DNA from 2 places in the Simiaoa sp. genome. Region 1 is predicted to be linked to the other one. Evidence: predicted binding sites of a transcription regulator. Region 1 holds the regulator's gene; the other holds the start of a gene.
What was found. The regulator Rex, encoded in region 1, represses fermentation and respiration genes when NADH is low (regulators of the CRP and FNR family bind a similar motif). The targets are predictions, from matches to a motif close to ATTGTTAANTANTTAACAAT.
Positions count from the first base shown of each region.

Region 2: the regulator Rex is predicted to act here: its motif matches at 2,538-2,557, upstream of rsxC (electron transport complex subunit RsxC).

Region 1 covers NZ_JBOKRY010000013.1:63,725-69,090, reverse strand. The annotation lists gene ACTRDR_RS06995 (hypothetical protein) at 1-264, shown strand, start outside; gene ACTRDR_RS06990 (Imm44 family immunity protein) at 326-730, shown strand; gene ACTRDR_RS06985 (ABC-F family ATP-binding cassette domain-containing protein) at 811-2,742, opposite strand; gene ACTRDR_RS06980 (redox-sensing transcriptional repressor Rex) at 2,881-3,522, shown strand; gene ACTRDR_RS06975 (hypothetical protein) at 3,624-4,262, shown strand; gene ACTRDR_RS06970 (NAD(P)H-hydrate dehydratase) at 4,264-5,366, shown strand, end outside.
Region 2 covers NZ_JBOKRY010000007.1:42,552-47,917, reverse strand. The annotation lists gene ACTRDR_RS04195 (RnfABCDGE type electron transport complex subunit G) at 1-204, opposite strand, end outside; gene ACTRDR_RS04190 (RnfABCDGE type electron transport complex subunit D) at 212-1,153, opposite strand; gene rsxC (electron transport complex subunit RsxC) at 1,166-2,485, opposite strand; gene ACTRDR_RS04180 (ribonuclease H-like domain-containing protein) at 2,670-3,776, shown strand; gene ACTRDR_RS04175 (CheR family methyltransferase) at 3,831-4,607, opposite strand; gene rpsA (30S ribosomal protein S1) at 4,635-5,366, opposite strand, start outside.

The DNA of each region.
Region 1 (5,366 bases):
CTTAACAAAGAAACGCAAACAGGGGAAACGGCATATATCGTTTCAATGCCATACTATGAGGGAAATATAGATTCCGAAGAAAAACGAAGAATGATGCGTGAACAGGCATATTATGTAAAAGACACCGGCTTTTATTATTTTCGGGTTACACAAGATCAGTATGATCGGTTGACGGAGGCATATTTCCGGGCTGAAATGGAAGCCACTCATAATATTAAAAAGGTAAGATACACTTATGATGAAGTGATTAGTGATCTTGAGTGATTAAAATATGCATTTTGCAGGAACGATGTACAGGTTATAATAGCAGAAAGAAGGAGATCAGATGGACTTAAATATTAATTCACCGGCATATTATACCAAGGAGTATGGTGTTGACGATGACATATATTGGATGTGCCGAGAACTGTCAAATTATGTCAGGGAGAAGAAATATAGTGATGCAATAAATATTATTGGCATAGTACCAATCGTTGCACCGGCAGCTGTTTTGGAAAAAGGGCTTTGTAAAGCTCATAAGAGGTGCGAACTTAAATCTGGTTTTGCCTCAGTAAGTCTACATATTGATTACGAGGAATATGTTAATGCCGATATTGCCAGAAAGAAAACACTGATTATAAATAATATATTATCGTCAGTAAAAGCTGTTTCTAAAAAGGGCAAGATAGATTATAAACTATTCGAAGAAGACCTTCGGTCGTTCTGCAAAAACAATGATATTACGATTTAAACCTATATATTCCAGCGTTGTACCAAAAGAAGGGCATAGCCAACGACTTTATCGTTGCTGTGCCCTTCCCTTAAAAATATTTACTCTGCCAGTTCTTCCCACTGTTCATATAATTTTTCCAATTGTTCCTGGCAGGCTGCCTGCTCTTTAGTCAGCTCCTGCAATTTCGCCACCTGGGTGCCGATGGCGGGATCGGACATTTCGGTGTCGATCTCGGAGATGCGGGCTTCCAGCTCGGCAATCTTTTCCTCGCATTTTTTCAGGTCGTTTTCTTTCTTGCGGAGTCTCGCCTGTTCTTCCTTCTGTGCTTTCCAGTCCAATTTGACTTCGGATTCTGCAGCCTTAGTGGCAGCCGTGTTATCTGCATCCGCACTCTGCGGAGTACTGGCTTCTATGGCAGCCATTACGGTGTCGTGCTTTTCCAGATAGTAGTCATAATTTCCAACATAACTTACGAATTGTCCCTCCGTCAGATCCAGGATCCTGTGGGCGGTACGGTTGATGAAGTAACGGTCGTGGGAGACATACAATATGGTTCCCTCGTAACCGTTCAGGGCATCCTCCAGAATCTCCTTGGACATGATATCTAAGTGGTTCGTCGGCTCATCCAGGATGAGGAAGTTTGCGTTGGAGAGTACCAGCTTGGCGAGAGACACGCGTCCGCGCTCACCGCCGCTCAGATCACTGATGCGCTTGAACACATCCTCCCCGGTGAAGAGGAAAGCCGCCAGCACATTGCGGATCTGGGTATTGTTCAGGTAAGGATAATCGTCCGAGATCTCTTCAAACAATGTCTTCTCGCTGTGGAGCACGTGATGCTCCTGATCGTAATAGCCGATCTCAACATTGGAACCTAGGCGGAAAGTGCCCTGATCTGCGGGGACGAGACCGTTTAAGATCTTAAGCAAAGTGGTCTTACCGCTGCCATTATCACCGATGATTGCCACATGCTCGCCGCGTTTGATCTCGAAATTGACATCGGTAAAAAGCTTATGGGAGTCAAAGCTTTTGGACAGATGCTCTACAGTCAGCACATCATTTCCGCTTAAGATCCGGGGCGTCAGCGTCAGCTTCATATCCGTGCGGACCTCGGAGGGCTTTTCGATGACCTCGATCTTGTCCAACATTTTCTCCCGGCTTTCCGCCCGCTTGATGGACTTTTCCCGGTTGAAGGACTTTAATTTTTCGATAACTTCTTCCTGATGCTTGATCTCACGCTGCTGGTTCATATAGGCATTCCAGGCAGCGACGCGCAGCTGTTCCTTTTTTATGGCATAATCGGAGTAATTCCCAATAAAGGTCGTAGCCTTGGATTGATCGATCTCGATGACTTTCCCGGCAATCCGGTCCAGGAAATACCGGTCGTGGGAGACGATGAGAACGGCTCCCTTGTAATTCAACAGATAAGTCTCTAACCAGGCGATGGAGTTCATATCTAAGTGGTTGGTCGGCTCGTCTAAGATGATCAGATCCGGATTTTGTAACAGGAGTCGGCCTAACGCCACCCGGGTCTTCTGACCGCCGGAGAGTGTGGCAACCGGCTTGGAGAATTCATCTTCGGTAAAGCCCAGTCCCTTTAACACTCCGACCAGCTCACTGCGGTAGAGATAGCCGCCGCCGGTCTCGAAAGCGTGGGTGAGAGAGGTGTACTGCTTCATCAGGTCTTCCAGAGCGTCCCCATCAGCATGCTTCATATTGTTTTCGCATTCCCGGATCTTTTCCTCCAGGCGCAACAGATCCGCCTTGACGGACAACAGTTCCTCGTAAATGGTGTGAGAGGTGTCCACGGTGCTGTTTTGGGCGAGATACCCAAGTGTCTTGTCTTTCGCCAGAACCACCTGTCCGTCATCGGGAGTCATTTCTCCTACGATGATGCGGAGCAGCGTTGTTTTTCCGGCACCGTTGATGCCCACAATGGCAGCTTTTTCATGATCCTCTATATGAAAAGAGACATTTTTTAATACTTGATTTTCCACAAATGCTTTTGAAATATTCTGACAAGATAATATCATGGTAGTAAGTATCCTTTATTTCCAGCCCACACAGAACGGACTTTTTAAATTTTATTGTAACGAAAAGAAGAAAACCTGTCAATTCATTGACAAGTTTTTAACATATGGTGTATACTTAAATAATCGGAGGTGAAAGTATTGGAAGCAAAAGGAATTTCACAGGCTGTGATCGGCAGACTGCCCAGATACTTTCGATATTTGGGGGAACTTAAGGATGAAGGTGTGGAACGAATCTCTTCGCAGGAACTTTCCGGACTGATGAAGGTGACCGCATCCCAGATACGACAGGATTTCAATAATTTCGGCGGATTTGGTCAGCAGGGATATGGATATAATGTAGAATATCTGTACCGTGAGATCGGTAAGATATTAGGACTGGATAAGCAGCACAATTTCGTTATTATCGGAGCTGGTAACCTGGGCAGAGCCCTGGGTAATTATTTGAACTTCGAGCGTCGTGGTTTTATTTTCAAGGGAATGTTCGATGCGAACCCGGAGCTTGTGGGGAAAGATGTCCGTGGTGTGAAGGTTATGCCCATGGAGCAGCTGGAATCTTTTATCCGGGAGAATGACATTGATATTGCAGTACTGACGATTCCCAAGACCAGTGCCGTAGAAGTGGCTGACAAGCTGGTGGCGAACGGGATCCGCGCCATCTGGAACTTTGCGCATGTAGATCTGAACGTTCCGGAGGGAATACAAGTAGAGAATGTACATCTGTCAGACAGTTTAATGAAACTTTCGTATAATATTAACCGTTACAATTCAGATATAAAATAATGAGCCCCAGGGAAAAACAAGCGGCTGCGAAGCGGGATGAAGAGTGCGATAGCACGAATTCGTGAGCTTACGAGAGAGTAAGGCATAAAGGGAGTGATATTATGGGCAACGATAACGCAGGAGAAAATGCGAGGAACCGGCAGGAAGCTTTTAAAAGTGCACTTGTTGGGAAACATTTGCCCGTACTCACCCTGGATAATAAGTGGTACAAGCTGCTGAATAAGACTGGTTCTGTTCCGTTAAAAGAGACGGAGGATGCTCTGAATCAGCTGTTAAAAAGACAGGGAAAGCTGAATACGGAGTCGAAGGAAATCCGTAATCTGAAAAAGAAGCTGATGAAAGAGATCGTTCCCATGGTGAACGAAGCGGATCAGCAGGGTGAGAACAGCAAGCTGAACAAGCAGATCGAAGAACATAAGCGACTGATCGAAGAATGTAATGAGAAGCTGGAAGCTTATGAAGATGAGCTGAAAGACCTCCCCCGGGAGATCGAAAGATTAAATCTTCAGCTTATGATGTTTACTATGGAGTGCTGCTATGATATTATGAAGGATAATGACAAACAGATCAATGATACTGCGGAGTGGGTGAGTGCTATTCGCATTGAACTGAAAAAACGTCTGATCGAGAAACAGCAGATGGAGCAGCAGAATCAGGAGATCTATAACTACATGCATGACATCTTTGGTGCAGAGGTGGTCAATCTGTTTGACATGAAATATAATCCGGAGCAAAAATAGTATGAAATATCTGGTAACTGCACAGGAAATGAAGCAATACGATAAGAATACCATAGAGTACCTCGGCATACCGGGGCCGGTCCTGATGGAGAGAGCGGCTCTGGCAGCGGAGGATTTTATAAAAGAGCGCTTTGATGCCGTGAAAGAACGGACGAAAGTGCTCATTTTTGCTGGTATGGGGAACAATGGCGGCGATGGCCTGGCGTTAGCAAGACTTCTTGCGGCGGACGGATACGCAGTCGCGGTAAAATGCGTGGGAGATATGCAGAGAGCTACCAAGCAGTGGAAATCGCAGTGGCAGACGTTGCAACATTTTCCGGTGAAGACAGACAGTAATATTGCGGTGGATGAATATAATGTAATTGTAGACGCCCTCTTCGGCGTGGGATTAAGCCGCCCTGTGGAGGGAAACTATGCGGATGCCGTAAAAGAGATGAACAAGGCAGAGGGATTTAAGCTGGCACTGGATGTGCCAAGCGGTATCTGCTCAGATACCGGCAGAGTGCTGGGTTGTGCATTTCTGGCGGATGCCACGGTCACTTTTGGTTTCTGTAAGAGAGGACTGGTACTGTATCCCGGTGCGGAATACGCCGGAGAAGTCCGGACTGCGAATGTGGGGATCGGACAGGAGAGCTTCTTAGGACAGGAACCAGAAATGTACACTTATGAGAAAGGTTCCGTACAGTTAATTAAGAGAAACGCTTCAGGGAACAAAGGAACCTTCGGCAAAGCACTGCTTGTTGCAGGAAGTAACGGCATGGCGGGTGCAGCCATTTTGGCGGCGAAAGCAGCCTATCGTACCGGAGCCGGCATGGTAAAGGTGATTACCGCGGAAGAGAACCGACAGATCATACAGCAGGGGATTCCGGAAGCGTTGTACGGCTCCTGCAGACAGCTGACGGAGAGCTTAGACTGGGCGGATGTCATCGCCATAGGTCCTGGCATCGGCAGAGAAGAACAGGCACTGCAATGTCTGAAGACCGTGGTGGAGAGAAGCAGGAAGCCGCTGGTGCTGGATGCAGATGCCCTAAACCTCCTGGCAGAGGAGAACGGCAGGATGCTGGCAGAAGAACTGCGCGCCCAGGGTGCGGAAGGCAGAGTGAT
Region 2 (5,366 bases), on a different contig from region 1:
TGCGGTATCCGCGGAAGGCGTATAAGCATCCAGTTCTTCAAACTGTTGTGCATCCGCAAAAACTGCCCGGCAGGCTTCCTGCACTGCCTTTTCCTCCTGCAGGCGGATGGGCTCCTTAGTCAGTTCATAGACAAAACCAAGCAGCAGTCCTGCAATCAGTGTGATTGCGAACAAAATGCCCGCTTCTTTTAACATTACCTGAATATCTTTATTATTTTTCACGTCTCACACCTGCCTTTCTGCCAAAAGCTGTCGGCATGGTGAATTTCTCGATCAGAGGTACTAAAAGGTTACCTAAAATAATCGCATAGGATACGCCTTCCGCACCCGGTCCGAAGATACGGAAGATTCCGGTGAGAAGTCCCAGAACAATGCCGTATACATACTGTCCCTTGCTCGTGACAGGTCTGGTCACATAATCCGTTGCCATGAAGAAAGCTCCCAGGATCAGACCACCGCCTGCAAGCTGTGCAGACAGATATGCCGGATCAAAGCCGTGTCCTCCAAAAATTCCGGCAAACAGGATCACGGTAACAATGTATGTACCGGGAATCCGAAGGTCAATCACACCGATCAGGATCAGAAAACATGCACCGATCAACAACGCGATCATGGAAGTCTCACCGATGGTACCGGCAGTCTTACCTACGATCATGTTCATAACATTGACACTCTCTCCTGCCTTCAGTGCCGCCAGTGGGGTAGCTCCGGTATACGCATCACAGGTAAAGTTCGTCATCTGCGAAGGGAAAGAGATCAACAGGAAACATCTGGCTGCCAGTGCCGGGTTCATGAAATTCTGTCCCAGACCACCGAACAGCATTTTTACTACCAGAATTGCAAACACACCTCCCAAAGCCGCCATCCACAGCGGAATGCTCACCGGCAGGTTCAGTGCCAGTAAAAGTCCCGTTACTACCGCAGACATATCGGTAATGGTAATTTTTTTCTTCCAGAGCCAGCCGAATAACAATTCTGTCAGGACTGTGCTTGCAATGGTCACAGCCATCACTGCCAATGCTCTGGGACCGAAGTTATAGATTCCGAAACCGGCAGCAGGCAGCAGTGCGATCACCACAGCTGTCATAATACTGCTGGTCGTTACTTTTGACCTTATATGAGGATTTGAAGATACTTTCAAAAGTCCGCTCAATGTTCTTCCCTCCTACTTCTTTTTCTTTTTGGCGAGCTGGATCTTACGCATGGATTTGATCTCCTGCGTCAGAGGACGCTTTGCCGGACATACATAACTACAACAGCCGCACTCACAGCATTCCATGCCATTATGCTCTACGAACGCTTCCTCATCAAAGTGCTCTGCATAAGTTGCTAAGAGACTGGGCACAATACGGCCGGGACAGGCTTCCACACAGCGCCCACAGTTGATACAGGGACCAGGCTCCATAGCGGATACATCATCCTGGGTCAGTGCCAGCAGCGCTGTGGATGTCTTGGTCGTAGGCACATCCAGCTGGAACATGCCGAAGCCCATCATGGGGCCACCACAGATGATCTTCTCCGGCTCCTGTTTAAATCCACCTGCCACATCCAACAGCTCCTGATAACTCATGCCGATGGGTACGCGGAAGTTCCGGGGATTCGCCACGGCATCACCGGTAACGGTTATGATACGTTCCATCAGAGGTCGCCCTTCCGTCACGGCTCTGTAAATAGCCACTACAGTATCCACATTGTCCACGATACATCCCACATCCGCAGGAAGCATGGAGGAATTGATCTTACGTCCTGTTGTGGCATAGATCAACTGACGCTCCGCACCCTGGGGGTACTTCGTCTTCAATGCCTTGACTGTGATCTGCGGATCATTTTTCGTCAGCTGCTTCAGCAATGAAATGCAATCCGGTTTATTATCTTCCACCGCCAGAATACCATGGGCATTGTCAAACAGCTTCAGCATGATCTTCAGACCACCGATCAGTTTGTCCGGTTCTTCCATCATTCTACGGTAATCGGAAGTCAGATAAGGCTCACATTCCGCACAGTTGGCGATGACATATTCAATTTTATTGGGATCTTTCGGTGACAGCTTCACATGGGTAGGGAATCCGGCACCACCCATACCTACGATTCCGGCTTCCTTCACAATGTCAATGATCTCTTCCTTCTGCAGCTTATCCACCGGTGCATACGGATGAAATTCTTCGCTCTCATACAGACCGTCATTGTCAATTATAATACTCTGTATCAGATCTCCCGTTACCACTCGTCTCGTCTCAATGGCTTTCACCGTACCCGACACAGATGCATAGATGGGTGCCGACACGAAGCCACCGCTCTCCGCGATCTTCTGGCCCGCCAGTACCCTGTCTCCTTTTGCCACAATAGGCTTTGCAGGAGCACCGATATGCTGGGACAGAGGATAGACCATTTCTCCCTTGGGCAGGACATCCTGGATCGGTTTGTCCTTGGACAGATCTTTTCCATCATAGGGATGTATTCCGCCTACAAATGTCAACTTTGCCATTTCCTAACATCCTTTCTAAATAGTTACTTATATTTCAATGTACATCATGGTAATTGTACTATTTTTATCAAATTTTATCAACTTTTATCAACAAAATGCTACTGCAAATTATAAAATTATGGTAGAATAAATTCATCTATAACGGACTGATCAAATTGCCTCATACGGCAGAAAGAGGTCATACATGAAAAAATCAGAAGAGACTCTGGAGAATTTTGCGATCTCCTATCCCCTGGATAAGCTGGCGCCTCTGGAGCAGATACTTTTTCTCGATATTGAGACCACAGGCTTCACTTCCCGTACTTCTTATTTATATATGATAGGCTGTGCCTATTATCAGGCAGGCAAATGGCATACCATCCAGTGGATGGCAGAGGATTATTCAAAAGAAGGTGAGATTCTCACTGCTTTCTTTGATTTTTCCAGGGATTACCGCTATCTCGTACATTTTAACGGTAATAATTTTGATCTTCCTTTTATTACGCAAAAGTGTACACAGCTAAAGCTTCCCTTCTCCTTTGAAGGATTCCGGGGAATCGATATTTACCGCAGGATCTCTCCCTATAAGTTCTTTTTAAAGCTTCCGAACTGTAAGCAGAAGACCCTGGAACAATATCTGGGAATTGCCCGTACCGATGTCTTCTCCGGCGGTGAACTGATCGGTCTGTACCATGATTACGTGAAGAATCCTTCGGAGTTCACCGAAAAGGCATTGTTCTTACATAATGCAGATGATTTAAAGGGGATGTTAGAGGTTCTTCCGATCCTGGCATATTACGATCTGTTCAACGAAAACAGTGTAAAAGCCAAGAAGGTACAGGCAAATTACTATAAAGACGTGAACGGTTCCAAGCGCAAGGAGCTGCTGATCACTCTGCAGCTCCCCACTCCTCTGCCCAAGCCCGTAACTGCATGCGCTGCGAACTGCTACTTCCGCGGCGAAGGAGACAATGCTACCTTAAAAGTACCGATCTATGAGGAAGAGCTGAAATATTTCTATTCCAATTACACGGATTACTATTATCTTCCCACAGAGGATGTAGCACTGCATAAATCCGTTGCCGGTTTCGTCGATAAGGAGCATCGGATCCAGGCCTCGGCAGCAAATTGCTATACCAGGAAGTTCTCCTGCTATCTGCCGCAATGGGATATCTTATTTACTCCTTTCTTTAAGAGAGATTATAAGAGCAAAGAATTGTTCTTCGAGCTAACCGATGAGATGAAGAAAAACAGAGAAGGTTTTACGCAGTATGCCAACCACGTTCTGTCCATGATCGCATCTACTTACTAAAATCAATTTGTCAGCCAAAAAAAGAGGAAAGCGAATCCGCTTTCCTCTTTTTTGTTATAACGGTTTTACATAATAGAAAGAACTCTTTCTGTCAAAACCAATCTCACGATAATTCATAATCTGTTCCGTACTTCCGATAAACAGCATACCGCCCTTCGCCAGGGACTGGTAATACTTCCGGAATACCTGATCCTTTGCTTCTTCCGTAAAGTAGATCAGTACATTTCTGCACACGATCAGATCACAATCGGTAGGATACATATCCTTTAGTAAATTATGCTGGTGGAAATCCACTCTCGCTTTGATCTCATCTGCTATCTTATAGGAGGGGCCAATCTTCGTGAAGTATTTCTTCTTCAGATCTTCCGGCACTCCTTCTATGCTCTTCTCACCGTACAGACCAGCCTTTGCCTTCGCAATGACCTGCTTGTCCAGATCGGTAGCATAGATGTGGATCTGCTGTAACGGAATGTGCCGTGACAGAGCCATTACCAGTGAGTAAGGCTCATCCCCTGTGGAACAGGCAGCACTCCAGATCTTAAGATTCTTACCAAAACGTTGGATCAGCTCCGGGATCACGGTGTCTTCCAGATATTTCCACTGTTCCGGATTACGATAGAATTCTGAGACATTAATCGTAATATATCCTACGAATTCCTCGAATAGTTCTTTATCCGTCTTCAGTGCCTGTACATACTTATCATATCCTACAATCTTATGTTTAGCGATCAGGGTATCGATACGCCGCTTCATCTGCTTCTCTTTGTAAGCATTCAGATCGATCGTAGTCAGAGAATAAATCTCTTTTTTAAAATACTCATAATCGTATATCACGAATATCTACCACCTAACGGTTACTTATTCCTCAGTGTCTGCAGCTTCTGCAGCGATTACAGCGTCGATATCCACAGATACTACATCTGCGTCAGACTCTTCCTTTGCCTCAGCGGGTTCAGGAGCAGTCAGTGCCTTAACGCTAAGGGAAATCTTATGATCCGCCTCATTAAAGTCTACAACCTTTGCAGTTACTTCATCGCCTACGCTCAGTACATCAGAGGGCTTCTCGATATGCTCCTTGGCAATCTGAGATACATGAAGCAGTGCGTCCACACCGGGCTCTAACTCTACGAATGCACCAAAGTCAGTCATTCTTGCAACCTTACCGGTTACTACATTGCCGACTGCATACTTCTGTGCAGCGTCCTTCCAAGGGTTAGCATCATCGAATTTGAGGGATAATGCGATCTTATTGCCGTTGATCTCCTTGATCAGGACTTTCAGCTTGTCGCCAACCTTGAATACCTTCTTGGGATGTTCCACTCTGCCCCAGGACATCTCAGAGATATGAAGCAGTCCGTCTGCACCACCCAGATCGATAAATGCACCGAAATCGGTTACGTTCTTAACAACGCCTTCTACGATGTCGCCTTCTTTGATCTTCTCGAAGAGTTCCTTCTGCAGTTCAGCCTTCTTAGCTACGATGAGCTGCTTACGGTCGCCGATGTATCTTCTTCTCTTGGGATTGTACTCGCTGATCACGAATTCGATCTCCTGTCCGGCATACTTGGTCAGATCCTTCTCATAAGTATC